DNA from 2 places in the Megasphaera sp. DJF_B143 genome. Region 2 is predicted to be linked to the other one. Evidence: riboswitches for the same ligand, from Rfam matches in the RefSeq annotation. Region 2 holds a riboswitch; the other holds the start of a gene.
The links. Region 2 has a riboswitch for FMN ahead of DBO31_RS03305 (bifunctional 3,4-dihydroxy-2-butanone-4-phosphate synthase/GTP cyclohydrolase II). Riboswitches for the same ligand answer to the same signal wherever they lie in the genome.
Positions count from the first base shown of each region.

Region 1: it holds a riboswitch for FMN, as region 2 does, so the genes downstream of both, ribB (3,4-dihydroxy-2-butanone-4-phosphate synthase) here and DBO31_RS03305 (bifunctional 3,4-dihydroxy-2-butanone-4-phosphate synthase/GTP cyclohydrolase II) in region 2, are expected to answer to the same signal.

Region 1 is NZ_ONTA01000013.1:618-7,128, reverse strand. It holds partial or broken gene DBO31_RS00295 (xanthine dehydrogenase family protein molybdopterin-binding subunit) at 1-1,650, opposite strand, end outside; gene DBO31_RS00290 ((2Fe-2S)-binding protein) at 1,647-2,114, opposite strand; gene DBO31_RS00285 (xanthine dehydrogenase family protein subunit M) at 2,114-2,899, opposite strand; FMN riboswitch at 3,042-3,158, shown strand; partial or broken gene ribB (3,4-dihydroxy-2-butanone-4-phosphate synthase) at 3,275-3,880, shown strand; gene DBO31_RS00275 (CpXC domain-containing protein) at 3,886-4,560, opposite strand; gene DBO31_RS00270 (bacterial transcriptional activator domain-containing protein) at 4,703-6,511, opposite strand, start outside.
Region 2 is NZ_ONTA01000113.1:1,691-25,027, reverse strand. It holds gene DBO31_RS03385 (DUF1934 domain-containing protein) at 1-337, shown strand, start outside; gene argS (arginine--tRNA ligase) at 337-2,001, shown strand; gene DBO31_RS03375 (CTP synthase) at 2,096-3,706, shown strand; gene rsxC (electron transport complex subunit RsxC) at 4,373-5,728, shown strand; gene DBO31_RS03365 (RnfABCDGE type electron transport complex subunit D) at 5,746-6,783, shown strand; gene DBO31_RS03360 (RnfABCDGE type electron transport complex subunit G) at 6,785-7,333, shown strand; gene rsxE (electron transport complex subunit RsxE) at 7,336-7,959, shown strand; gene DBO31_RS03350 (electron transport complex protein RnfA) at 7,959-8,534, shown strand; gene rnfB (RnfABCDGE type electron transport complex subunit B) at 8,560-9,423, shown strand; gene DBO31_RS03340 (FAD:protein FMN transferase) at 9,541-10,485, shown strand; gene DBO31_RS03335 (Lrp/AsnC family transcriptional regulator) at 10,645-11,094, shown strand; gene DBO31_RS03330 (ATP-binding protein) at 11,159-11,893, opposite strand; gene DBO31_RS03325 (Crp/Fnr family transcriptional regulator) at 12,019-12,684, shown strand; gene DBO31_RS03320 (bifunctional UDP-sugar hydrolase/5'-nucleotidase) at 12,810-14,402, shown strand; gene DBO31_RS03315 (nucleoside phosphorylase) at 14,427-15,167, shown strand; gene pnuC (nicotinamide riboside transporter PnuC) at 15,169-15,888, shown strand; gene DBO31_RS03305 (bifunctional 3,4-dihydroxy-2-butanone-4-phosphate synthase/GTP cyclohydrolase II) at 15,975-17,192, opposite strand; FMN riboswitch at 17,279-17,395, opposite strand; gene DBO31_RS03300 (FAD-binding oxidoreductase) at 17,445-18,848, opposite strand; gene DBO31_RS03295 (septum formation initiator family protein) at 19,052-19,384, shown strand; gene DBO31_RS03290 (S1 domain-containing RNA-binding protein) at 19,506-19,943, shown strand; gene DBO31_RS03285 (Ppx/GppA family phosphatase) at 20,033-20,941, shown strand; gene tilS (tRNA lysidine(34) synthetase TilS) at 20,938-21,957, shown strand; gene hpt (hypoxanthine phosphoribosyltransferase) at 21,979-22,518, shown strand; gene ftsH (ATP-dependent zinc metalloprotease FtsH) at 22,638-23,337, shown strand, end outside.

The DNA.
Region 1 (6,511 bases), on a different contig from region 2:
TTGGATCAGTGACCGGCAGGTTTTTACAACAGCCATCCCCGTCAGATACGTCGTCGAAGATGCATAGGAACCACTGTCGTATGGCGAAGTATCCGTATCGACACCACGGGTTACAATCTCATCGACAGAGCAATTGAGACATTCCGCAGCTATCTGCGCCAATATGGTATCGCATCCTGTCCCCATATCAGTCGCTCCAATGGATAAGGTATAAAATCCATCGTCATTCACTTTTATTGTCGCCGAAGCCACGTCCACATTGGAAATACTAGACCCCTGCATAGCCAGTGCCAGACCGGCCGCGCGGATTTTGCCATCGGGAAGCACATGCCGCGGATATACATGCTCCCAACCGATCATAGCCTGAACCCGTTTCAGGCATTCTCCCAGATTGCAGCTCAGTGCTGTTTCGTTGAAATATGCCGGCATCCTTTCACCTTGCTGTACGATATTTTGAAGCCGCAGTGCTCCCGGATCCATATGTAGTCTGTCTGCCAATTCATTCACAGCCGATTCCAGTGCAAAAATCCCCTGGGTAGCACCATACCCCCTGTATGCTCCGGCAGCAATCGTGTTGGTATACACGGCGGTGTACCGGAACCGGAATGCAGAGAAACGATTGTATAAAGGAATCGATTTATGTCCCGACAACGTGACCGTCGTCGGGCTGTGGTCACCATACGCACCACCGTTCCAGAGCGATTCCACAGAAATCACCTGGATAATACCATCCCGGGAAGCCCCCAAACGCACGTGAACATCTGCTTCATGCCGGGGAGAGGAAACCGTCATGGCCTCTTCCCGCGTATAGGCCATATACGCCCGTTTTCCCGTACGCATAGTAATCAGAGCAGGATAACATTCCATGACAACCGTCTGCTTGGCACCAAAGCCTCCTCCGATACGTGGCTTAACTACACGGATTTTCGATTTGGGAATTTCCAGGGCTGTCGCGACAATGCGTCGTACATGAAAGGGAACCTGCGTCGAACTGACAATGACCAGACGGCCAAATTCATCCAAATACGTATACGCCCGGAATGTTTCCATCATAGACTGCTGTACTTGTTTTGTATGATAGATCCGGTCAATCACAACATCCGATTTCTGGAATGCCGTATCGACATCGCCCCAGTCTTCTTCCGCCTGGGCAATAATATTTCGTCTGTTATCACCACCGACCGGTACACGTGGGTTCCAGTCATCTTCCGGATGAACCACAATAGGATTATCCACGGCCTGCCGGAAGTCGAGAAGAGGCTCCTGTATGTCATATTCCACCTTTATCATGCGCATAGCCTTATCCACACATGCCGCATCACGCCCGGCTACAAGAGCCACTGGGTCTCCAACATATCGTATCTGTCTATCCAGTATAAGCCGGTCATACGGACTGAGTTCCGGATAGGTCTGGCCGGCAATAGTAAACCGCGTCTTAGGGACATCCTCTGCTGTCAGGATGCATTCAATGCCCGGAACGGTCAGGGCAGCTTTCGTGTCAACATGACGTACGATGGCTCTGGCATGAGGGCTGCGCAGAGCTTTGACGATTAGACAGCCTTCCGGTGCTAAATCTTCCGTATAAGCCGGTTTTCCTGTCATCAGTTGCAGGGCATCTTTTTTCATAACCACCCGGTTGATTTCTCTCATAACCGCATCCCCTTTCCTTTTTCTGTCAGATACCGTTTCAATGCCCTCATATGACTGACATATCCCGTACATCGGCAGAGATTGCCTGCCAGGTATTCTTTGATTTCTTCTTCTCCAGGATTATCTAATTCTCTTGCCATAGCCAGCACATTCATGACAAAACCGGGATTACAAAATCCACACTGATCGCTGCCTTCTTGTCCCATATACCGGGCAAATTCCTGTGCTTCATCCTGCAGTCCTTCCAGTGTCATAACATGCTTTCCGTCAATGCGGGCGGCCAGCACGGCACAGGACAGTACCGGTTTTTCCTCCAGCCATACCGTACATAATCCGCATGCTGTCGTTTCACAACCGCATTTGACGCTATAACATCCCTTTTTACGCAATAATTCATACAGCATCTGTCCTGGTAAAATTTCATCACTTTCCATCTTTCCATTAAGCCAGTACTGAATTCTCATTAGTCTCCCTCCCCTGCCGTCTGTAATAACAACCGCCTGCACAGAACCATCGCCATATCATGCCGGTATATGCGGCTGGCCCGCATATTATCTTCAAAAGATAAAGAATCCGCCACTTCACGGGCCGCCCGTTCCGCTTCCTCCCCGGTCATTCCCGTACCTGCCGGAAGACATCGTACCTGTGCTCTCATCGGTCGTGCTCCCACACTGCAGGAGACGCTATCTGCTGTGCGGGATACGGCACAGGCCAGGACAGGAAAATCGGTCGCGTTCAGCCGCAGCGAAGCATAGGCCGTCCGCCGTTTCTTTTTAGGGAGATATATGCCTTTTAAAATATCCGTATCTGCCGTCTTTTCCGCAAAAAGAGACAGGGGTATTCGTCCGCCTTTATATAAATCGGCTTCTGCATCCAAAGCCAGAAAGAGTGTCAATACATCAGAAAAGCCAAACCGGCCCCAGATGCTCCCTCCTACCGTCGCCATATTGCGAAATTGTGTACCCACAATATGACGCAATGCTTCCTTCATAGCCCCCTGGGTATACGTTTCCAGTGATTCAGAAATTTCCAGTTGGCGCAATGGCACCATAGCTCCAATATAAAATGCTTCTTCTGTTTCGCGTATTTCATCCAGTCCCAAATCCATCAAATCAATTGCCGTTGCCACCCTGCGGCGGGGAGACATGCGCAGCCAGCAACCGCCACCCAGGATAACCGCTGACCGTTTCTGATTTAACTGCCAGGCTTCCTCCAAGCTTTTTGCTTTAACATAATGAGCTATATTCATACCGTTCCTCCTGTTCAGCGCATGCAGATTCTATATCTGCCTGACCGTTTTTGTCTATTTTGATTTTCATAATGATATCTTTTTGATTCTTTAAATTTCTCCTGCTACATAGTTGCAATGCGTAAAATTAATGGTATAATAAAAATGTCTTCAGGGCAGGGTGCAATTCCCGACCGGCGGTATAGTCCGCTAGCGCTTTGGCGCATGATTTGGTGCAATTCCAAAACCGACCGTATAGTCTGGATGGAAGAAGGCAATCTCAGGCTGCGTCCGCAGTCTGTCTGATGCTGTGCCTGTATGCCCTGACCGTCCTGGTCAGGGTTATTTTTTTGCTGAAGACAATTCCCAATACCCTTATATACGGAGGCATGCATTATGACAATGAAACGAACGTACAACACTATCGATGAAGCACTGGATGCTTTGCGCCAGGGCCGGATTATCATCGCCACAGATGATCCGGATAGAGAAAATGAAGGTGATTTTATCTGCGCCGCCCAGTACTGCACAACAGAAAATATGAATTTCATGGCGACTCATGGAAAAGGTCTCATCTGCCTTCCCATCAGTTCGGCCTTTGCAGAAAAACTTGCTCTGCCGCCTATGGTAGCCCGGAATACGGACAACCATGAAACGGCCTTTACCGTCTCCATAGACCACGTAGAAACAACAACAGGTATTTCCGCAGTAGAACGGGCTTATACGGCGCGTATGCTGACAGAAGACGCTTCCCGTCCGTCAGACTTCCGTCGTCCCGGGCATATGTTTCCCCTCATCGCCAAAGAAGGCGGACTTTTCACCCGCGGCGGACATACAGAAGCCACGGTAGATCTCATGCGTCTCGCTGGCCTGAAAGAAGCCGGATTATGCTGTGAAATCATGGCCGAAGACGGAACCATGATGCGTACACCTCAGTTATGGCACCTGGCAGATATGTATCATCTGCCCTTCATTACATTGAAAGATATCAAAGACTACATGGCCCGTCAGGCAAATAAATCCTGATGGTCCTTTACAAAGGAAACTGCCCATTGGGGTGTGATTTCCAGCATGTCATCCGGCGGCAGCGCCTCTCCCAGATCACGCTCCAGTGCCTGATACGTTTGGTGCATGGAATCATTAAACGGAAGCATGCCTGATTTCTGCTGGCTCTGGTCAGCAAAATGAAAGGCATCGCCCGATTCACTGTGAGTAAATTCAATCAGGCTGGCATGAATCGGGCTGGCCTGTGCTACCAGAAAAGATTGAATCATTACTTTCATGATTTCTATCACCCTGTCATCGTATCCGGCGTCAAAAATGGCAAGTTTTTCCAGTAACTGCGTCCGCTGGCGGATAAGGCGATAGCGGAATGCCTTCATGAATTCATATTCCGGCTTCTGCAGTGACTGATGCATATTTGTCACATCTCCTCCGCCGGGAGCATAATAAATGACCAGGCGCAGATCGCTCTGAATATAAAGGAAATCATAATCGAGATATGTTTCATGTCCGCACTTCGGACACTGAAACCGAAAGAGAGATAAATCCCGTACTTTATCCCGAAGTCCGGGATTTTTGTCTATCTGTATGCGGTCCCATATTTTAAACCGGCTTTTCTTGCCACAGGCAGGACATTCCAGATTGCGGTTATAATGATCCGCATGTTTCACAGTTTCCATAATGCAGGCTCCTATTGATAAAAATATAAGTTCAATTCCATTATAGGCCAGAGCCTTTTCCTTGTCTATGCACAAATGAATATCTTACCCATAATTGAAAGCCCTGTCCAGCTTCTTGAATGCTGCACAGGGCTTTTTCATCTCACTTTATAAACTTTTGGTATATGTTTTTCGTCCGCTCCGATATGGGCATATGCAAATCCCGTTCCAGTACCTGGCAGCAGTTGCGATACCATTTCTCTACCATAACCGTGTCTTTCTGACTCCCATAACTGCGCAGTAAAATACGATACCCTTCTTCCCAGCAAGGGTCCACGGTCAATATCCATTCTGCTTGTTTTTCTGCCTGTTCATACCGGTTCTGGTCCAGATAAGATACGGCCAGGCGGGTGCCACTATTCAGGGCCAGCAATTTTAATTGATCCCGCTTCTGTAACAAGACTTCTCCTAATATTTCACCACTGAGATATTCTCCTTTATACAAATCCAGCCCTTCCCGGATCAAAACCTGTCCTTCATCTGTTTTTTGGGGAAGCATTTGCAGCCCTTTCTTTACTAATTCTTCAAAATTCCGGATATCAAGATGGCAGTCGTTGAATGCTGTAAATTGCAGACTTGTCTTATTTTTACGGATAAATGTGCTCGGCATCCGTGGCCGGCGTTCCGGTTCCAATGTATTAAGCAGACAGTTCAATGTCACTTTAAAGTTATTGCGTCCTGTCCGTTCGTCCGCATCAGGCCATAAAATATTCATAAGTTTTTCCCGGCTCATGGGGATATCATAAAATGAGATTAGCAGTAAAAACAACTGCTTGGCCGACTGCCTGGTCCAATCTCCTGACAAAATCTGTCTTCCTTGGAACATAAGAGATAAGCCTCCAAAGGTAGTAATGACAGAATTAAGAGGAGTCACAGTATTTGCCGCAGGCCGGATCATCTGATGATAAGACTGCAGCGTATCACAGCTCATGTTTCCCAGATTCCCTAAAATGGACTTTTTCTCCATCAGGAACTCATAATGATAGACACGACAGTATGTCACAAATTTCTGATAAAAATTTAAGAATAATCCGGGCTTTTCTAATTGTTGATAGCTGTGACTAAAATATAAAAAGCAGGCTGTCTGCCCCAAAGTATCCCGGCATTTCTGATACAATGCTAACGCTTTTTCCAAATAGGGAAGCCCTTTACTGGCACAATGGCTGAATACAGCTCCCATACCCAGTGTCAGGTACAAAATAGCCGAAAACCAGGCATCCTTCCCTTTCTGTGTGATAGCCAATGCATAGCGTCCGATTCGTTCCGCTTCGCTCCAATTACCATCCAACGAAGCCATCAGGCTTTGTCCCCAGTATATTTCTGTCTTACCCCTTTCAATAGGAAGTTGTTCTGCCAGTTCCAATGCTTTTTCATATTTTTGTTTACAAATATCCTTGTTATGACGATAATCCAGTAACAAGGCATGCCCCATACGGACATAACTAATGACAGCGATAAACCGGGAATGGATAGCCTGTGCGTACTGGATAGCTTTATCAGCATACTGCAGAGCCTGTTCCATATCTCCCTGAATAGAATAACATAATGACAAAATCAGTGAACTGTCACGAAAAGATACGGGAGCACGGTCCAACCGGTCCAGATTATCTCTTTGTAATATCTGACAGACATTCCTGATTTTTCCCGTTCGCAGCCATATGCGCGCCTGAAGATTATTTCTATCGCCATGATCAAAGGGAACTACTTTGTGCCGCAATAACAGATACCGCTCTGCCAGCCGTGAGTTTCCATGATTAATCATATTTTCACTCATGAGATACAGAAGTTCTCCCTTTTTTTCTTCCTGTCCTTCTGGTAATGCCTTATAAGCCTGATGCAGATATCTCTGGGCTTCAACAGGCTGAATAATATCCAGATAAATTTCGCCCAGGCCGCGGCAGCTTTCGCTTTC
Region 2 (23,337 bases):
TAGGAAAAGAGATACCCAGTATATTATGTATGCCGAAAGCGAAATCACAGGACTTGAAGGTGTGACCACCATCATCAAGGTCCTGGATAATGGCAACGTCGTACTGGTACGGACAGGGAAGATGCAGCAGCGGCAGGAATACTGGCCGGGAAGGGAAACCCATTCGTGGTACGATACGCCTCTGGGCAGGCTTCCGGTCACGCTGAAGACCTATGTGTGCCGCTCTACTCTGTCTGATGGTACGGGACATATAGAACTGGGATACGATGTGACAATCGATGGTTTTGCGTCCAATTATAATCAGCTGTCTATTGATGTGCAGGAGGATCATGCGTAATGGAAATGAAAGAATTAGTCAAGCAAGGCATACAGGAAGCTCTGGACAGAGCTGTCAAGGCGGGCACACTGCCTCAGGGAAAATACCCTGAAGTCGTGCTCGAAGTACCTCCCCAGAAGAAATTTGGCGATTTTGCGACGAATATTGCCATGCAGTCGGCGCGCATTGCCCATACATCTCCGCAGCTGATTGCCCGCGCTATTGTAGACCAGATGGATTATCCCTGGCTGGACAAGGCAGAAATTGCCGGTGCCGGCTTTATCAATTTCTTTCTGAATCATATGGTAATTTACGATACGCTCCGGCAGATTCTTTCTGCAGGTGAACAGTATGGGCAGGCAGAGCTGCGGGAAGATGACACCGTGCAGGTCGAATACGTCAGTGCCAACCCGACGGGACCGCTCCATGTCGGCCATGGCCGCGGCGCTGCCTACGGCAGTGCTCTCGTAAATCTTTTACGCAAGGCCGGCTACCATGTACAGGCTGAATATTATATCAATGACGCCGGCAATCAGATGGATAATCTGGCGGCTTCCGTCAATGCACGCTATCTGGAACTTTTAGGATATCCTTCGGAAATCCCGGAAAACGGATATCACGGCCATGACATCGTTGAAACGGCCCAGGCCATTATAGACCAGGACGGGGATGCGTATTTATCTATGGCAGAACCGGAACGGCTGGCGTACTTCAAGGACCGGGCCTATGCAGAAAAACTGAAGGCCCTGCGGCAGGATCTGGCTGCGTTTAATGTCCATTATGATAACTGGTTCAGCGAACGGACTCTCCATCCCGATGCCATCCGCGCGGCCTGTGATGAATTGAAAAAACGGGGCAAGGCCTACGAAAAAGACGGGGCGCTCTGGCTGAAATCGACCGATTACGGCGACGATAAAGACCGGGTCATCATCCGCGATAACGGCGTGCCAACCTATCTGGCTGCCGATATTGCCTATCACAAGAACAAATATGAACGGGGCTTTAAGAAGATGATCAATATCTGGGGTGCCGATCATCATGGATACGTAGCCCGCGTCAAGGCGTCCATGGCAGCTCTCGGATATGATCCGGCTCAGCTGGAAGTGCTGCTGCTGCAGATGGTCAGCCTGTTCCGCGATGGCAAGCCCGTGAAGATGAGCAAGCGGACTGGCCAGGCAATCACCCTGAATGAACTGATTGAAGAAGTCGGGACCGATGCAGCCCGGTATTTCTTTATCATGCGCTCTCTCGATACACAGCTCGACTTCGATCTGGATCTGGCGAAATCCCATAGTAATGAAAATCCGGTATATTATATCCAGTATGCCCACGCCCGGATTTACAGCATTTACAAACAAATCGAAGAAGCGGGCGGTACTATCCCGGAAGACTGGTCTGATGTAGTCTGGGATACGCTGAAGGAACCACAGGAACTGGAACTGATCAAGAAGATGGCGGCTTTTCCGGAAGAAATCCAGATTGCCGCACGGGAACGGGCTCCACACCGCATAGCTCATTTTGCTCATGAACTGGCCAGCCTGTTCCATAACTTTTATAACCATTGCCATGTCATCCAGTCTGATAAGGATCTGGAAAAAGCAAGACTGGCCCTGGTTACGGCTGTCCGCATTACCATCGCCGGATGTCTGGCCATTTTAGGGGTTTCTGCTCCTGAAAAAATGTAATATAATATACCTTATGATTTCCTGCCGCAGTTGCGGCATCTTACAGTACTTACTTTATCAGTCTACGAGCAGTCATGCTCAGCAGGGAGGAATTATGGCTAAATACATATTTGTGACAGGCGGGGTTGTTTCATCACTCGGTAAAGGGATTACGGCAGCGGCACTGGGCCGTCTTCTGAAGAATCGTGGTTTCAAGGTTACGATTCAGAAGTTTGACCCCTATATCAATGTAGACCCCGGTACGATGAGCCCCTATCAGCACGGTGAAGTTTTTGTCACCGACGACGGCACGGAAACAGATTTGGATTTAGGTCATTACGAACGTTTCATTGATATCAATCTGGGTAAGAATTCCAATGTCACGACCGGCAAGATTTACTGGTCGGTGCTTCAAAAAGAACGGCGTGGCGATTATCTGGGCCATACGGTACAGGTTATTCCCCACATTACCAATGAAATCAAAAACCGCGTGTACCGTGTAGGCGATGATGACAATGCCGACGTCGTCATTACGGAAATCGGCGGGACTGTCGGCGATATTGAAAGCCTGCCGTTCCTGGAAGCCATCCGCCAGATAAAGAAAGAAGTAGGCCGCAATGACGTGTTGTATATTCACGTCACTCTGGTACCGTACATCGGAGCTGCGGGCGAACTGAAGACGAAACCGACCCAGCACAGCGTAAAAGAATTGCGGGGTATTGGCATCCAGCCCGATATTATCGTCTGCCGTACAGAACGGCCGCTGTCTGATGAAATGAAAGATAAACTGGCCCTGTTCTGCGATATTGATAAAGATGCTGTCATCGAAAATAAAACACTGGACAGCATTTATGAAGTACCGCTTCTCCTTTCTGAAGAAGGATTGGATCGTATCGTACTGGAAAAACTGGATCTGCCGGATAAACCGTGCGATATGGAAGACTGGAAGAAGATGGTCCATGCTATCTATCACACGGAACATGACCTTACGATTGCCCTCGTAGGCAAATATGTAGCACTTCACGATGCCTACCTCAGTGTAGCCGAAGCACTGAGTCATGCCGGTTATGCCTATAAGACCAAAGTGCATATCAGATGGATTGATTCGGAAACGCTGGAACCGTCTGATGCCAATCTTGATGAAGTGTTCAGCGGTGTAGATGGCATTGTCGTACCCGGCGGATTTGGCAACCGCGGTGTAGAAGGCAAGATTAAGACGGTACAGTATGCGCGGGAACATAAGATTCCCTACCTGGGGCTTTGCCTGGGCATGCAGTGCGCTGTCATGGAATTCGCCCGCAACGTCGTAGGCCTGAAAGGGGCAACGAGTTCGGAATTCCAGGAAGATGCCGAATTTCCGGTCATCGATCTCATGCCGGATCAGGTGGATATTTCTAACAAAGGTGGTACGATGCGCCTCGGCTTATATCCCTGCAAACTGGCTGAAGGCACTAAGGCACGGGAAGTTTACGGACAAGACCTTATTTACGAACGGCATCGTCATCGCTGGGAATTCAACAATAAGTACCGGACAGAACTTACCAAAGCCGGGCTGGTCATATCGGGGACATCTCCTGACGACCGGCTGGTCGAAATTGTAGAACTTCCGGATCACCCCTATTTTGTCGGCTGCCAGTTCCATCCGGAATTTAAATCCCGTCCGACTAAAGCCCATCCGTTATTCAGAGGACTCATCTCGACAGCGTTGGAATTAAAAAATAAATAAATCCGTCTGTATATTCTGCTGCTCCGCTATATCATGCGGAGCAGTATTTTTTGTGGCATCCTGCCCGAAAAGTTTATCGTTTAAGTTATATTTGTTGTCACTTTTTGATATAGTACTTTGTTCTAATTTTTCACATACATGGCCCAGGCTATGGTGATAATTCCATAAATCAGATAAATTCTCATCTATGCATCACGAATATGTGATGAATACAGACCTTTTCTATATATAAAATACGCATAATCAATATGCGGAATAGGAAAAATATTTTGGGACAAAAGTCGATAATCATGCGGAATATATAGAAGACACGCGGAAATAGGGCAGGAGCTTGCTATAATTTTCACATTGAATAATAAAAGAGATGATGATATAATGATAACGATTGAAAGTGGATAATTCTGTCCTGATAAAACGTTTATCTGCTTTCGAAAGAGCGGTCACCTAGTGATTGCAGATTTGTAAGCACCCCTTTGGGATACGATATAGTGCAGTCGGAATTCATCGGCGGCATTACGGCTTTCATGCCGTCTTGTAGAGGCGTCAAGTTATTCGACAGGTTTTTGACAGACAAGAAATATGCCGGGCCGGAAAACGTATCGCTTCTCTAAATTGGTTGCTTAATGTTTTTATTTTTTCATTATATATTTAATGAGGTGATTTTTGATGTTGAAAACCTTTAAAAGAGGTGGGGTTCATCCTGACGATGGCAAAATCTATGCAAAAGATAAAGCCATAGAAACCCCAGCAATACCGGATCAAGTAGTCATCCCGATGAGCCAGCATTTTGGCGCTCCTTGCACTCCGACAGTCAAGGTTGGCGATCATGTCAAGAAAGGGCAGCTCATTGGTACGAGCGATGCTTTTCTCCATGCTGACATCCATGCTTCTATTTCCGGTGATGTTGTCAAGGTAGCTCCCATGCCGCACAACATGATGGTTAAGTGCATGGCTGTTGTCATCAAATCGGATGGTAAGGATGAATGGGCTGATGGCATTCCCCAGGAACGGGACTGGACTAAGCTCGAAAGCAAGGAAATCATCGAACTGATTAAAAAAGCAGGCGTTGTAGGCTGCGGTGGCGCTACCTTCCCTGCTCATGTAAAATTTACGCCTAACAAACCTGTCGATACTTTCATTGTAAACGGTGCCGAATGCGAACCGTATCTGACATGCGACTACCGTGCCATGGTAGAAGATGAATATGTTCAGAAACTGGTAACCGGTGTCCAGATCATCATGAAAGCTCTCGGTGTACATCAGGGTTATATCGGAATTGAAGATAATAAACCGGAAGCTATCGCCAAACTGACAGAAGCTTTTAAAGATATTCCGGAAGTTACGGTTCAGCCTTGTGTCACGAAATATCCGCAGGGCGCTGAAAAAATGATGATTGAAGCCATGACAGGCCGTCAGGTCGAACCAGGCGGACTGCCGATGAATGTCGGCTGTGTCGTAAGCAATGTCGGTACGGTCATTGCCGTTACCGATGCCGTATGCCATGGTATCCCGTTCATTTCCCGTCTGACGACTGTAACCGGTGACTGCATCAAGGAACCGAAGAACCTGAATCTCCGTATTGGTACATTGTTCCAGGAAGTCATTGATTATTGCGGCGGTTTCTCCCAGACTCCCGACCGGGTAATCGGCGGCGGCCCGATGATGGGTCTTGCCCAGTACCAGCTCGATGTTCCTATTACCAAAGGTGCATCTGGTATCCTCGCATTATCGCCTGAAAAATGCCAGGTTGGTGAAGAATCTCCGTGTATCCGTTGCGGCCGTTGTGTAGAAGCATGTCCGATGGGTCTTATCCCGAGTCAGCTGAGCATCTTCTCTTCCTGCCAGGCATGGGATAAATGCATGGAATACGGTGTCATGAACTGCGTTGAATGCGGCAGCTGCGTTTATACCTGCCCGGCAAAACGCAATATCGTCCAGTATATCCGCAACGCCAAGGCACAATGCAAAGCTATGCAGAGAGCAGCACAGGCCAAAGCCGATGCGCAAAAGGCTAAGAACTAATTGGAAGAAGGGATATCATGAGTCCAGAAGCGAAAGGACAAACTATAGGAAAGGATGCTAAAGACATGCAGGAATTAAATCTTACTGTATCATCTTCACCGCATGTTCGCTGTAACGAAAGCATTCCTAAGATTATGTGGAATGTTGTAGCTGCTCTCGTACCGGCTGCTGCGTTCGGCGTTTACTATTTCGGTGCCAATGCACTTCTTAACATGGTCGTTGCAGTTGTGTCTGCAGTTATTTTTGAATTTTTATGGGAAAAAGCACTGCACAAGAAAGTCACTATCACCGATGGCAGTGCCGTCATCACCGGCCTTCTGCTGGCGATGTGCTGCCCGCCGAGCCTTCCCTGGTGGATGAGCATCGTCGGTTCCTTCCTGGCCATCGTCGTATGTAAACAGTCTATGGGCGGCCTTGGTTATAACCTCTTTAACCCTGCTCACGTCGGCCGTGCCGGCCTGATGGTTTCCTGGCCGATTGCCATGACGACATGGACAAACATGGACGGCAGTGCTGCTGTCAATGCCGTTGCCGGACCTACTCCGCTGAATGCCTTCAAGCATGGCGGTCAGGATGCATTGTTCAATGCATTCAATGCCACCGACTGGGGTACCATTTATCAGCAGATGTTCTTTGGCATGCGCAGCGGTTCCGCTGGTGAAACCTGCACGGTCCTGTTGATTCTCGGCGGTCTCTATCTGATCTGGAAAGGTTACATCAAATGGCAGGTTCCGGTTGTCATGATTGCAACTGTCGGCGTTCTTACTGCTATTATTTACAGCCCCAATGCTGCTGTATTTGAAATGATGGCCGGCGGCCTCATTATTGGTGCTTTCTTCATGGCAACAGATATGGTCACGGCTCCGATTACACTGAAAGGCCAGATTATTTTTGCACTCGGTGCAGGCCTTATTACCGTACTGATCCGTGTACTCGGCGGGTATCCGGAAGGCGTTTGCTATTCCATCCTGCTCATGAACACACTGACTCCGCTGATTGACCGTCTCGTCAAACCGACCGTCTTCGGTGAAGTAAAGGCAAAGGGGGCTAAATAAAATGGCAGACAATAATAAGAGCGGTATCTTCAAAATCGCTATGAATCTGGTTTGCACGTGCCTCGTTTCCGGCTGTATCATCGGTCTCGTATTCTTCATTACCGGCCCGACGGCTGCAGCGAAAGCAGAACAGATGAAACAGGATTCCATGAAAGCCCTGGTCGATGCTGACCAGTTCGTTCCTGTTCCTGGTGAAACGGATACGTTCATCGCTCAGAAGGGCGGACAGAAAGTAGCGTATATCATTCCGACGGCTCCGAAAGGATATGGCGGACCGATCAAAATGCTGACCGCCGTTTCCATGGATGGCAAAGTCATCGATTATACGGTTCTCGAAGCCAATGAAACTCCGGGCCTCGGCGACAGAGGTGCTAAATCCCCGTTTAAAGACCAGTTCAAAGGCAAAAAAGCAGAAAATCTGGAAGTTACCAAAAATGCCTCTGAAAAGGATAAAATTCAGGCTATGACGGGTGCCACCATTTCTTCCCGGGCCTTTACAAAAGGCGTAAAAGAGGCTGTTGAAAAAGCAGCGCAGTTAGGGGGTAAATGATAATGAATCTTTGGAAAGTATTTACTAGAGGCATTATTGAAGAAAACCCGTACTTCGTCCTGGCCTTGAGCCTGTGCCCGGGCCTCGCCGTTACAACCAGTGTCGTCAATGGTCTGACTATGGGTTGTACAGTATGGTTCGTTATTACCGCCAACAACACGGTAGTTTCGATTATCCACAAATTGATTAACAAAAAAGTCCGTATCCCTGTATACATCACCTGTATTGCTACCATCGTAACGTGCGTACAGTTGTTCCTGCAGGCCTATGCTCCGGACCTGTATAAAGCTCTGGGCGTATACCTCGACCTGGTTGTCGTATTTGCTATCATCCTGGCACGTGCAGAATCGGTTGCTTCCAAAAACGGCGTCGTCGTTTCGTTCCTCGATGGTATGGGCATGGGCATCGGCTTTACGATTGCTATGTTCCTTATTTCCTTTATCCGTGAAATCCTTGGCAATGGCACCTTCTTTGGCATGCCGGTCTTTGGCGATGCTTATCAGCCTGCCCTGATCATGGCCCTGCCGCCGGGAGCTTTCATGCTCATCGGTTTCATCATGGCCGGTTTCAAAATCTGGAATAAGCATGTTGAAAGACAGAGACAATTGAAAGGGGTTGAAGGATAATGGGCGCATATTTTACGCTGTTTATCGGAGCTGTTCTGATTAACAACTTCGTATTGACCAAGTTCCTGGGCCTGTGTATCTTCTTCGGCGTTTCCAAGAACTTAAATGCATCCGTCGGGATGGGCTTTGCCGTAACGTCCGTCATTACCCTCAGTACAATCCTGGCCTGGCTGCTTTACACGCAGGTTCTCGTTCCACTTCATCTGGAATTCCTGCGTACGATTTCGTTCGTAATTCTGATTGCCAGTTTCGTGCAACTATTGGAAATTGTCATCAAGAAAGAATCTCCGACGCTGTATAACATGTGGGGGATTTACCTTATGCTGATTGCAACGAACTGTATCGTTCTGTCCGTTCCTGTTATCAGTGTTACCAACAATTACAACTTCGTTGAAAACATCGTATTCGCCGTTGGTGCCGGCCTTGGCTTTGCTCTGGCTCTGATCCTCATGGCCAGCTGCCGTGAAAAACTGGACTATGCAGATGTACCGGAACCGCTCAAGGGTACACCGATTGCCTTCGTTGTAGCTGGTATGCTGTCCCTGGCATTCCTCGGCTTTTCCGGTATGATATAACGGAGAAAAGGAGATGTACTAGATCATGGATTATACGTTAACCGCGATCATGGCTGTCGTCATTCTGACCTGCATTGGCCTCGTATTTGGCTTTGTCCTGGCCTCGGCAGATAAGAAGTTTGCCATGGAAGAAAATCCGCTCATCGGCGAAGTTAAAGAAGCACTGCCGCAAGGTCAGTGTGGTGCTTGTGGTTTTGCCGGTTGTGCAAAATATGCTGAAGCTGTCGTTCTCGATCCGGATGTTCCGCCCAACCTTTGCGTACCTGGCAAAGCAGCTGTTGCTGCTGTCGTAGCTAAACTGACAGGGAAAGTCGCCGAAGCAACGGAACCGAAATATGCCCACGTCAAATGCCGTGGCGGCAATGGCATTGCCAAACTTGCTTTTGAATACAAGGGCGTACATGACTGTGCTGCTGCCAAGCTGGTCCAGCAGGGTCCCAAGTTCTGTAAATTCGGCTGCCTTGGATTTGGCAACTGCGTACGCAGCTGTCCGTTCGGCGCTATGACCATGGGCGAAAATGGTCTGCCCCAGGTCAATAAAGACATCTGCACTGGCTGCGGCAAATGCGCCAGTGTCTGCCCGAACCATGTAATAGAATTGCTTCCTATCAGTGCAAAAGTAAGCGTAAGCTGCAGCTCCAAAGATTTTGGTGCACCGGCTATGAAGAACTGTAAAGCCCTCTGCCTGGGCTGCGGTTCCTGCATGCGCAACTGCTCGCATAAAGATGAAGAAGCCATCAAGATTATCGATCACCTCGCCGTTGTCAATCAGGATGTCTGCCACCATTGTGACAATGCTACCTGCCTGACCAAGTGCCCGACTGGTGCTATCGGTGAAATGATTAAAGGCGTCTATAAGAAAGAAGAAACGAAAGAAAACGTAGGTTAATATATGGATCTGAAACGCTATGCCCGTTATCTCAGCATGGCTGCGCTTTTGATCGTTATGAGCTGCTCCGGGTGTTCACTGCATCCGGAGCAGTCTTATAATAAGAGCACCATTGCCATGGATACGACGATTCAGCTGTGGGCAGAAGGAAAAGAAGCAAAAGAAGCCGTAGAAGAAGGGCTCGAACGGGTACATCAGCTCGATAGTCTGGCCAGTGCCCAAAATCCGGATAGTGATATAAGCCGCATCAATGCAGCGGCCGGTCAATCCTATGTCCAGGTAGACCCGTCAGTCTATGAAATGATTGCCATTGCCAAAGAATATTCGGAAAAGACCCAGGGGGCATGGGACATCAGTGTCGGTATCATCACAAAATTGTGGGATATCGGAAATGATGACCAGCATGTTCCGTCCGATGAAGAAATTGCATCGGCCCTGACTCACGTAAATTATAAGGATATCCTGCTCGAACCGGGAACTCACAGCGTCATGCTGGCGAAAGAAGGGATGTGCCTCGATCTGGGCGGTATCGCCAAGGGTTTTGCCGTCGATGAAGTTCGCAAGATTTATGAAGCCCACCACATTCAGAGCGGGCTCATCAACATGGGGGCCAGTTCTATGTATGCCGTCGGCAGGACGAGCAAGGATAAGCCATGGAAAATTGGTATCCGCCATCCCCGCAATGATTCTCCCGATACGTATCTGGGCATCGTTTCTATTGAGAATCAGGCCTTAGGCACTTCCGGGGATTATGAACGGTACTTCATCCAGGATGGCATCCGCTACCATCATATTTTTGATCCGCGGACCGGCCGACCAGCCCGTTCCGGCGTTATGAGTGATTCTGTCGTCATTGATGGAAAGGTTGATCATGCCGGTATGCTCAGTGACATGTTTACGACCATTATCTTTGTCCTTGGACCTGAAAAAGGGATGGAATTCCTTAAAAATCTGGATGGTGTAGAAGGCGAAATAACGGCGGAAGACGGCACTGTATACATGACGGAAGGGTTTAAGGACCATTTTTCTGATCTTAACGAGGACTTTCATCTGGTGAAGTAAATCCTGTATTCTGTGGATTTTCTCGTTATACGATTGATTATAAAGACATTCAATAAATTTTAAATTATATATTTACATTTCCTTTATAATGTAAGATAATATATGTATGCAGAAATCTTTTAATCTTGCATTAACTAACGTAAGGGGGATGTAACCTGAATGGATCATATTGACGAAAAAATCCTGACAATTCTTAAGAAGAATGGCAAGGCTTCAGCTACGGAAATCAGCAAAATAGTCGGCCTGTCTATACCGGCTGTTTCAGAACGAATCCGTAAAATGGAACACAATGGTATTATTGAAGGCTATGGGGCTAAAATCAGCCGCCGCAAGACGGGCTATAACGTCACGGCCTTTATTATGGTCAACCTGGAACGTTCCGGTGATGTGGAAGAATTCCGCCAGAAAGTTGTCGAATTTAACCAGGTATTGGAATGCCATCATGTGGTCGGTGCTTTTGACTACCTGCTGAAGGTATTGGTCAAGACACCGGACGATCTGGAACATTTCCTCATGGAAGAGCTCAATGAAATTCCGACGGTAGCTTCATCTCAGACATTCATGTGTCTTTCTACTTTGAAGGAAGAATGGAATGTCAATGTGCAGTGAAAAAAGAAACGGGCGTGCAAAGCAGTTTTGCTTTCGCACGCCCATTTCTTTTTATAGAGCTGATTTATTTATCTAATATGTTTCCGTCAAGGGAGATGGTAGCCACCTGCCAGGGAATGAACTTGCCACTCTGCTGCAAGGCTTTTTTGGCTGCCATTTCCAGTCCACCGCAGCAGGGAACTTCCATGCGGACGATAGTTACTTCTTTTATGTCATTGCTGCGGATGATTTCCGTCAACTTTTCTGAATAGTCGATGTCATCCAGTTTGGGGCAGCCGATAAGGGTGATACGGTTTTTGATGAAGTCTTCATGAAAACGGCCATAAGCATAGGCGGTGCAATCGGCGGCGATGAGGAGCCGGGCACCGTTAAAATATGGTGCATGGGCTGGTACCAGTTTGATTTGTACCGGCCATTGGCGCAACCGGGACAGGGACGGCTGGGATGATGCGCATCCAGAATCCTGGCCTGTAAGTACCTGGCTCTTCTGGCCGGGACAGACAGGCTGCTCCTGATGCAGTGTCTGCATGCGGCTTCCGGGGCAGCCCGTTCCGGTATAATGTGCTTTTTGGTGTTCCGCTACCGCCTGGGCATCATAGGGAGCCGCTTCACGTTCTTCAAAGGTAATGGCATCGGTCGGGCAATGGGGAAGACAGTCACCCAGGCCATCACAGTAGTCGTCCCGCAGCAGCGTGGCTTTGCCGTTTATCATGGCAATCGCTCCTTCGTGGCAGGCCCGGGCACAGGAGCCGCAGCCGTTACATTTATCCTGATTGATGTGAATGATTTTACGTTTCATTTGAATTTCCTCCTTAATACACAGGGTTTTATGATATACTTTTATTCAGAGTGCTTTTGTTTATATCATTAGTATAGTACAATAAGAAAGAAAAATCTGTTGTTATTCTAACAATGAGGTGCGAAATGAATCAAAATGTGACTGTATTAAAAAAATTGCCCTTATTTCTGGGAATTAACGAAAAGGAAATCGATGTACTCCTTAAAGATATGGGAAGCCGTGTACGTTCATACGATAAGGGAAATTTTATCTTTTATGCCGGTGATGAAGTGCATGCATTGGGCATTGTTCTACATGGTAGTGTCCATATTATACAAGAGGATTACTGGGGAAATCGTAATATACTGGCATATGTCCCTGCAGGAGGCATGTTTGCAGAAGCTTTTGCCAGTCTTCCCGATGCCCGTTCTGCCGTCGATGTCATGGCGGTAGAAAAAAGTGAAGTGCTGTTCATCAATCTCCGCCACATCCTGGGTGGACATACGACGCTGACGGAAAGTCAGAAAACATTGGCGGCCAATCTGCTGGCAGTATTGGCTGGAAAAAATCTTGTACTGACTGAAAAAATACGATACATGTCACAGCGTTCGACAAGGCAGAAACTGATGGCCTATTTATCACACGAAGCGAGAAAAAGAGGCAAGGATACGTTTTCCATCGAATTTAACCGGCAGCAGCTGGCAGATTTTTTATCCGTAGACCGGTCTGCCATGTCGGCTGAATTGGGCAGAATGAAGCGGGATGGCCTTATTGACTATAATAAAGAAACGTTTACCCTGTTCCATAGCTGATTTAGACGGGAAAGGGAACTGCCATATGGAAAAAAATCTGAATATTTCCGTTAGTTAGTGTATAATACTAATGAAAATATATAAAAAACGCATAGCATTAGAGTAACTTAATTGGAGGGGTACACATGAAAAAGAAAACTGCAGCCCTAGCGCTGGTTCTGTCCTGTTTAGTCAGTTCAGCATTTGCAGCAGATTATTCTCATTTGGTCATTATGCATACTAACGATACTCATGGATACGATCAGCGTGCCGATGGTGTCAACGGTATGGCAACCGTTGCGGCACTCAGAAAAGATTTTGAAGCCCAGGGAAAACAAGTATTACTGCTCGATGCAGGGGATGCAATCCAGGACAACAATCTGGTCAATCTGAGCAAAGGAAAAACGGCTATTGATTTCATGAATGCCGCCGGATACGATGCCATGGCCCTGGGCAATCATGAATTCGATTATGGGGCGGATGTCACACAACAGCGCATCAAGCAGGCTCATTTCCCCGTCATGTCAGCGAATATCATCGTAGACGCCACGGGAAAGCCGTTTACTCCGAAGACACATGCCATCCTTAAAAAAGGCAATCTGAACATTGGCGTATTTGGCCTGACGACCCCTTCGACGGTGACGACTTCCAACCCGAAAAGTACGCGGGGACTGACGTTCCTGGCTAAAGATAATATGTATACGGCTGCTCAAAAGGAAGTCAATGCATTAAAAGATGCAGACTGTGATCTGGTCATTGCCATCGGTCATCTGGGAAGTGCTCCCGATGCAGCGGGAGACCGGTCGGACGATGTGCTCAATCACGTTCAGGGAATTGACATTTTTATTGATGGCCATGATCATGTCATAAAAGACCGTACAGTAAACGGCACACTGTTAGCCGAAACGGGGGCACATCTGGCCAATATCGGTGTCATTCAACAGGTTGATGGGAAATGGAAAGAAGACCTGTATCCTTATGGACGATATAATAAGGAAGATCCTAAAGTAAAAGCTATAGTAGATAAGGCACAGGCCCGTATTACCAAGAAATTGGCCAGTGTGGTCGGCACAACGGCGATGACACTCGATGGCACACGCGCACCCGGCGTCCGGACTGAAGAAACGAATCTGGGTGATTTTCTGGCCGATGCCTTCCTGTGGCAGGTACGTCAGGCTACAGTGTTACAGCATGTCCGTGTTGATGGGGCTATCATGAATGGCGGCAGTATCCGTGCTTCTATCAACAAGGGAAAAATCACAGAAAATGATTTGCTGCTCGTCATGCCTTATCACAACTACCTCCAATATGTGACGATGAAAGGATCGACGTTATTGGAAATCCTGGAAGCCGCAACCTGTACGACCCCGAAAGCTATTGGTGCATTTCCGCAGGTAGCAGGGATTGAATACACCGTCGATACGCGGGTACCTTATGCCAAAGGGGACGTATATCCTCATTCCACCTATTATAGTCCGGCAAAACCGGGAAGCCGCGTGACCATTACAAAAGTAGGTGGCAAATCCTTCAACCCCGATGCGACGTATTGCATCGTCGTTCCCGATTATCTGACATCGGGTGGCGATACCTATTCTGCCTTGACAGATCCCGCTAAAGTAACGGTTGGTGATGTCGATTATCTCGATGTCGATGCTGCCCGCAATTATATCAAAGAAGCTCTGGGAGGAAACGTGGGAGATACGTATGCAAAACCACAGGGCCGTATTACGATTATTTAGACAAAAGGGAAAGAAGGATTCAGTATGGAAGCGAAAGAAATTCCTCAGCCCCATACCCAGCTGACCAAAGCCATTGACACGGATTCTGCCATTATCATGGGAGATCCTGCACGGGTAGATACGATTGCGAAATTGATGGATCATGTCGTTCCCTGGGCCTGTAACCGGGAATACAAATCCATTATTGGCATGTACAAGGGGAAAAAGATACTAGCTATGTCTACAGGAATCGGAGCACCGTCTGCGGGCATTGCCGTGGAAGAAATGCATAATGTCGGTATTAAACGGGTTATCCGCGTCGGTTCTGCCGGAGCCATGCAGCATGATATACCGCTAGGGCAGTTAGTGATTGCCGAAGGAGCTGTCCGCGATGATGGACTGTCCCGCAAGTATGTGCCGGAAATATATCCGGCCGTACCGTCCTTCCGGCTCCTGGCCCTGGCCCATACATATGCTCCAAAGGCCTGTTATGGCATTATCCGTTCGCACGATGGATTTTATATGGATGACAATGATAAGACCGAAGCGTTCTGGTCTGAAAAGGGCATTGTCGCCGATGATATGGAATCGGGGATTCTGATGATTATCGGCCGCTTGCGCCATATGGAAACATTGTCGATCCTGAATAATGTCGTCCTCTATCAGGGAGACCTGGCAGAAGGTGTCAATGATTTAGTGAATAGTGCCGATCTCGTGGCAAAGGGAGAACAGGACTCGCTCGTGACGGCTCTGCAGATCCTTTCTGATCCGGAAGGAGAAGCATAATATGGAAACAACACAGCATAATTGGTTTTATAGCCAGCTCTTTACCAACTGGAAGCGCTTTGAAGTTACCTATGTGGCCGTGCTGATTTTATTGCAGCTCGTCGTCTATGCCATCGCCCCCGACAGCATCGTCGGCATGATTTCCGGCGTAGCCGGAGTGCTTTGTCTGGTATACGGCATGAAAGGCCGTAAAATATCTTTTATCTTTGGCTTTGTACAATGCGTTGCCATGACATACATTGCCTGGATCAGCCATGCCTATGGGTCTTTTGCCATGGATATCGTCTATGTCATTTCCCAGCCGATAGGATGGTATATGTGGGGGCATCAGGAAACGACTCATTCGTTTCAACCGGGGACGCGGAAAAAAGTATTTATGGCAGCCTTCATTGCCTGGGCGGCCGGCTGGTTCGTCCTGGCCCAGGTAGGCGGCCAGCTGCCTTATTTTGATTCCATTAACTTCGTAGTCAGCTTTATAGCTCAGATTCTCTACATTCTGAAGTATAATGAAAACTGGTCTCTCTGGATTTTTGTCAATATTGCCAATTTTATTTATTGGACGATTTTATCGGTTCAGATGGTACTGGGGGACAACACGATTGGCACCCTGGGAGCCAACTTGTCCCAGGTGGCGTTACAGGCCGCTCTGTTGTTCAATGCCATCTATGCACAGAAAGTATGGTCCAGCGGTGAAGCCGATAATGAAGGCGGCGCAGCTTAAGATTACGTAATACACATATGATTCCGCTTAAAAAAGCAGTAGCATTACGCAAAAACGCGTAATGCTACTGCCTTTTTTACAATCACTTATTTCAGATGAGTCAAGATATGCCCCATCTTATTTTTCTTAGTTTCCAGATAGAATTCATCAAATTTCTGGGCCGGCATTTCAATGGGAACCCGTTCGACGATTTCCACGCCAAACCCTTCGAGACCGTAAATCTTGAGGGGATTATTGGTAAGGAGCCGTAATTCCCGGGCACCCAGGTCCTGGAGTATCTGGGCACCGATCCAGTATTCGCGGAGATCCGGGGCAAAGCCCAGTTTTTCGTTGGCTTCTACTGTGTCATACCCCTGTTCCTGCAAGGCATAGGCTTTGAGCTTATTGATGAGGCCGATGCCGCGTCCTTCCTGGCGCATATACAGGAGGATGCCCCGCCCTTCCTTATTGATCTGCGTCAGGGCGGCGGCCAGCTGTTCACCGCAGTCGCAGCGGCAGGAACCGAAGACATCACCGGTCAGGCATTCCGAATGGACCCGGCAGAGGAGATTTTTGCCATCGCCGATTTCGCCTTTGACGAGGGCGACATGGTGTTCCCCGGTCAGGTCATTGATATAACCGTAAATCTTGAATTCGCCGTATTTGGTAGGCATCTTTGCCGTAGCTTCCCGCACGACGTGTTTGTCATGACGACGGCAGTAATTCTGCAGATCGTGGATGGAGACGAAAGTCAGGTGGTGAGTGCGGGCCAGTTCCCAAAGTGCCTTGGATTGCATGATTTCGCCGCGTTCATCGAGGATTTCGCAGCATACGCCGACTTGCTTCAGCCCGGCCAGGCGCAACAGGTCCAATGTGGCTTCCGTGTGGCCGTTGCGCATGAGGACACCGCCCTTGACGCCGGTCAGGGGAAATACATGTCCCGGCCGGGTAAAATCATCAGCTGAGATAGAATCTGTCGCGGCTTTCTGGATAGTACGGGCCCGGTCTTCTGCCGTGATACCCGAATCTGTATCTTTATAGTCGATAGAAACGGTAAAAGCCGTATGGTTGTTGTTGGTGTTTTCGCCTACCATAGGGAACAAGCCCAGCTTATGGGCATATTCCTGACTGACGGGCAGGCAGATGAGTCCCTTGCCATGATTCATCATGAAATTGACGTTTTCCGGGGTGCAGTACTGGGCAGCGCAGATGAAGTTGGCTTCATCTTCCCGTTCGGGATCGTCGGCAACCATGACGATATGACCAGACTGCAATTCCTGGATTGCTTCTTCAATCGTATTATATGTTTGTTCTTTTGTATCCATCAGAAACCTCCTGTATATAATTAAAAGCCCTGTTGCACTATGCATGCACAGGGCTTTATGACAATAAGAATACACATACACTATCATCATATCTTCTCTCATCCAGACTCTACTGTCGGTTTTGGAATTTCACCAAATCGTACACTGCGTGTTCGCGGACTGTCACCGCCGGTCGGGGATTGCGCCCTGCCCTGAAGATTATTCTATTATACCTGCAAATAGAAAGGAAGTAAAGAGACACCTTTCAGGTATTCATTCCACATCAAAGATTTTACCGGGATTGAGGATGTTGTTTGGATCGAGCGCTTTTTTTACGGCCCGCATCATGGCCAGTTCGTCGGGATTGGTGAATTCTTCCATCAATGCCTTGCGTTTGCTGCCAATTCCGTGTTCACCAGACAGACGGCCACCCAGCTGATAAATGAAACGATACAGCTCCTGCTGATTTTCCGAAACTTTTTCTTCCCATTGTTCGTATGTGAGGTCCTCGTTTTTCAAAATGTTCAAATGAATATTGCCATCTCCGGCATGGCTGGCGATGCGTGTGATGAGGCCATATTTCCGGGCCAGTTCCAGAATCCGGGCCAGAAGCCGCGGCTCCTGATCGACAGGGACGACGACGTCTTCCTTACATACGATAAGGCTTTCGGCACGTACCGCTTCGGCAAAGGCCTTGCGGGCCTGCCAGATCCGGGCCGGGTCGGCGACCAGTACGGAAGAAGCACCACTGGCCGTGCACAGTTCGTCGAGGACGATGGCTTTATCATCGAGGTCGTCTTCACTCGTGCCTTCTACTTCCACAATCAGATAATTGCCCGTATCGCTGCCTTGGAGCGTTTCGTTCAGATAGCGTTCTACGGATTTGATGGTGATGTTGTCCATAAACTCAACGCACGTCGGCGTTATGCCGGCTTTTATGATTTTATTGACGACGCCGATGGACGCTGCTGTGTCGTCGAACACGGCGAGAAGGTCCAGCTTGTACCGGGGTTTGGGGAGTAATTTCAACGTGGCTTTGGTGATGATGCCCAGTGTTCCTTCTGATCCGATGACCAGCTGATCCAGACAATATCCCGTCGATTGCTTCTGCAGGCGGGCACCGAGCTGTACAATCCGTCCCGTAGGATTTACGATTTCAATGGAATAGACCTGATGCCGCGTTGTCCCGTATTTTACGGCCCGGTTGCCACCGGCATTGGTCGCGATGTTTCCGCCGATGAAACAGGAATCGCCGCTGCAGGGGTCGCCGGCATAGAATAATCCTTTTTCTTCAGCGGCTTTTTGCAAATCTGACGTGCGCACACCCGGTTCAACGACTGCGTACAGGCTGTCTGTATTGATTTCCAGGATATGGTTCATTTTTTCCAGTGACAATACGATGCCTCCATAGATGGGAACAGCTCCGCAGGCCAGCCCTGTTCCGGCACCGCGGGGAACGACAGGGAAATGATACTCGTTGGCCAGCTGTACGATGGCCGCGGCCTGTTGGGCTGATTCGGCAAATACGACGGCTTCCGGCATATGGTGGTATGCCGGATCGGTTACTTCGTCATGGCTGTATGGCTGCATGGCGTCAGTCTCTGTAAGGACATTTTTGCTGCCGGCAATTTCTTTCAGCCTGGTCAGTATTTCATCGTTTATCGGTGTATATGGCATAACGTAGCCTCCTTTTCGAATACATATGTCTATTATAGGAGAGATTCTCCTATTTTAAAAGGGGATAATCTCTAAGAAATGGGCCCTTTTCGTCAGCCACATTACGGCATTTCCCTTTAAATATCGGGAAAAGGCTTTATCTTGTAGTCATTTCAAGGTATACTATAAGTTAAGATTTTTTTAATCTGAAAAGGAGCTGAGACATGACGGTGAAACGTACAGGACGACCGCGCCTATCCGGGCAGGGCAGGAGACGGAACGTCCGCCGCAGGAAAAAGGCGGGCTGGTCTGCTTATAAGCGGATTGTCGTGGCTATTTTGATTTTTGGCGGCCTGTTTCTCGGTTCCAAGATATATGAGTTATGGCAGATTCATCAGGATATGACGATAACGGTCAACCAGGAACGGGAATTGACTGAAGAAAACCAGAAACTGCATGAAGAAAAAGACCGGCTGTCTTCACCGGAAGAAATCATGCGGCAGGCGCGGGAACAGTTCGGACTGGCAAAGCCGGGTGAAATCCCATACCGTCGCTGATGGGGCGGAAAGGCAGTAGAAAGCATAATTTACGATTGAATTTTTTAATGTTTATTAGTATAATGTGTGTAAACGCTATTTGCGACGCGTGTCTATAGTTAAAGGAGGATGTCTTAGCAGCATGACAATCGAAGTAGGCAGTGTATTGGAAGGAACTGTTACAGGAATAACCAAGTTCGGTGCATTTGTCGAACTGCCGGATAAAAAAATTGGTCTCGTCCATATTTCTGAAGTAGCAAATGAATATGTAAAAGATGTTCATGATTTCCTGAAAGTTCAGGATAAGGTACATGTCAAGGTATTATCTATTGATGAAAAAGGGAAGATCGGCCTGTCTATCAAGCGGACACAGCCGGCTCCGGAAAAGAAAGAGTTTCATTCCAAGCGGGAATTTCACCACCACAATGGCGGGTTTGACATGAACCGCCGCGCTCCCCAGTCTCTGTCCTTTGAAGATCGGCTGAGCAGATTTTTGAAAGAAAGCGATGAACGGTTGATGGATCTGAAACGCAATACTGAATCGAAACGCGGCGGCCGCGGTGCCCGGCATGCTGATTAATTCCGTATCCAGGAAGGTATGGAGGGAAAAGAGTATTCCGACAGGGAATGCTCTTTTTGTTTCTTCCTGTTATGCGAAAAGGAGCAGTTATGGAACATGATGTATATGCCGTTATCGATATCGGATCAAATTCTCTCCGCTTCATGCGGGGAAAAAGAGACCGGGACGGACAATGGCATTTTTCAAAAAAAGAATTAGTGACGACCCGTCTGGGAAAAGACGTATCCAGGACCGGCCGTTTGTCCAGCGAAGGAGTAGAGGCCTCGCTGGAAGCTATGCGGCAGTGGAACGATGCGTACCCGGATCTGTGCGTTTGCGCCGTAGCGACGAGTGCCGTGCGGGAAGCTTCGGACGGACAGGCATTCCTGGCGGAAGTACGGGCCCGCTTTGGCTGGCACTGCCGTATTCTCAGCGGGCTGGAAGAAGCCTCGTTCAGCTATCGCGGAGCGGCAGGCAGTGCGCTGCCCGGAATGGTCGTGGCAGTCCTCGATATAGGGGGCGGCAGCAGTGAAATGGCACTGGGAAAAGAGGGAAGGAGCCTCTGGTCGCATAGTTACCCCATGGGGGCCGTGCGGTTTTGTCAGGACGTATCCGGTCCGGCGGCATGTGACGCGCTGGAACGGCGCTGCCGCAATCAGTGGCTGCCCATACCGGCTGTTCCTGACCGGCTGCTGGGCGTGGGCGGCACGCTTACGTCACTGGCAGCTATGGAACTGGGACTGGATCCCTATGATGCGGACCGGGTAGAAGGCACTGTCATTACCCGGGATTGTCTGTCAGGCTGGATTGACATACTGAAACGTATGACGCCGGAGGAACGGCGTCATATAAAAGGACTGCAGCCACGGCGCAGCGATATCATCCTGCCCGGTCTGCTTATAGCCCGTTCGTGCCTTTGCCATTATGATATTCCGGAAATCCAGATCAGTGAAAAAGATCTCATGGAAGGTATTTTTTACAGCCAGGCGTTCCAGGATGCGGCCTGGCGGAACCGATGAAGTCCACGGCCGGACGCCTCCGGGATAAAGTAGAGTCATTCTGCCGGCATGAACAGCTGTTCCTGCCGGGTGATCACCTGCTCATTGCCTGTTCCGGCGGGCCGGACTCGCTGACCTTGCTTGATGTGCTGGCATCTCTGCGCCGTGCGTGGAATCTGACGCTGACCGTGTGTTATGTGCATCACGGCATCCGCCGGGCGGCTGATGATGAGGTTCCGGTAGTACGGAAGGCGGCAGAAGAACGGGGCTGTGGTTTCATGTGGGAATTTGTCGATGTGCCCCACGTTGCGGCGGTGACGCATCAGAGTCTGGAGACGGCCGGAAGGACGGAACGCTACCGCATTCTACGGCAATGTGCAGCACGATGCCAAGCTTCGGCAATTGCTGTAGCACATCAGCAGAACGATCAGGCCGAAACGGTGTTGCAGCACCTGTTGCGCGGCAGCGGCCTTCAGGGCCTGGGCGGAATCCGACCTAAAAATGGCGACATCATCCGGCCCCTTCTGGCCTTGACACGGCGGGATATAGAAGATTATATTAAAGAACGGGGACTGGTTCCCTGCGAAGACGAAACCAATCAGAGCCGGGAATACGGGCGGAACCGCATCCGCCTGGAACTGATACCACAACTGGAGAAATATAATCCGGCAGTCATAGCCGATTTGAACAGGCTGGCCGTGCTGGCCGGTGCCGACGAGGAATTTCTTTCCCGCCAGACGGAACAACGGGCTGCTTCTCTGGTGCAGGAAGACCAGAAGGGCGCCAGTATCGAAAAGAAGGCCCTGCTGTTACAGCCACTGGCTATGCAGCGACGCCTTATCCGGTATTTGTTTTCCCGTGTGCTCCAAAGTTTTCATGATGTGCCATTCCACTATACGGAAACCGTCCGCCAGCTGGCTGCAAAAGGTGCCGGTCATTGCTTTGAAGGGCTGGGCCTCTGTGTATATACGACAAAAGAACAATTGTGTTTTACCCGTGCTGCCCGGGGGGCATTTAAAAAGCGGCAGCATCATTGATTCATATTCAGGAGGAAAATCATGCATAGTGACGTAAAGCAAGTTTTATTTACAGAAGAACAGATCAAGGCCCGCGTACGCGAATTAGGCGCGCAGATAACGAATGACTATAAGGGGAAAAATATATTGCTTTGTGGCATTTTAAAGGGGGCCGTCACATTCTTTACCGATCTGGCCCGCTGTATCGATGGTCCTGTTGAATTTGATTTCATGGTCTGCTCCAGTTATGGCGCTTCGACGACTTCTTCGGGCTTTGTCAAGATCCGTAAAGACCTGGACAGTGATGTCAGGGGCCGGGATATCCTCATCGTCGAAGATATCATAGATACGGGGGTTACGCTCAGCAAATTGAAACCCCTTCTCCTGGAACGGGGGGCCGCTTCCGTAAAGATTGCGACGCTGCTCAGCAAGCCGTCGCGCCGGAAAGTAGATATCCCTGTCGATTATAATGGATTTGAAATCCCCGACGCTTTTGTCGTAGGATATGGACTGGACTATAACAGCCGCTATCGGAATCTTCCGTATATTGGCGTATTGAAAGAAGAAGTGTACAGTCATTAAAAAATGTTGTTGCTTTCCTTAAAGTGTGATAATATAAGAATATATTTGGTTACTTCTCTCTCCTTGCGGCAGGGATGAACCTGTATATTCATAAAAACGTGCGCGAAAGGAGCAGTATTTTGAGTAAATTTGTGCGGAATGTAAGCCTTTACTTACTTATTATTATCGTTGCCGTCTCCATCATAGATGCTTTTACGACTAATAAGTCAGACAAGTCCGAAATCACGTATACGAATTTCATGAATCAGGTCCAGCAGAAGAAAGTAGATGCTGTACAGATTACGGATGATCATGCCATCGTCGGTCAGTTGAAAGATGGTACGTCCTTCACTTCCTATGCACCGACTGATTCGGCCTTGCTGCCGGCACTTCGGGATGCCGATGTCAATATCATTGCCAAGCCGCCTGAACAGCCTTCCTGGTGGATGAGCATGCTTAGCAACGTGCTGCCAATCCTGATCCTGATTGGTGTGTGGTTCTTCATCATGCAGCAGACACAGGGCGGTGGCGGCCGGGTCATGAATTTTGGTAAAAGTCATGCCAAAATGCATGGAGAAGGAAAAATCAAGGTTTCCTTCAAAGACGTTGCCGGTGAAGATGAAGCTAAGGAAGAGCTGTCAGAAATCGTCGAGTTCCTGCGCAACCCGAGCAAATATAACAATATCGGCGCTAAGATTCCGAAAGGGGTTCTTCTTTTCGGACCTCCCGGGACGGGTAAGACGCTGCTTGCCCGTGCTGTTGCCGGGGAAGCAGGCGTGCCGTTTTTCAGCATCAGCGGTTCGGACTTTGTAGAAATGTTCGTCGGCGTCGGTGCGTCCC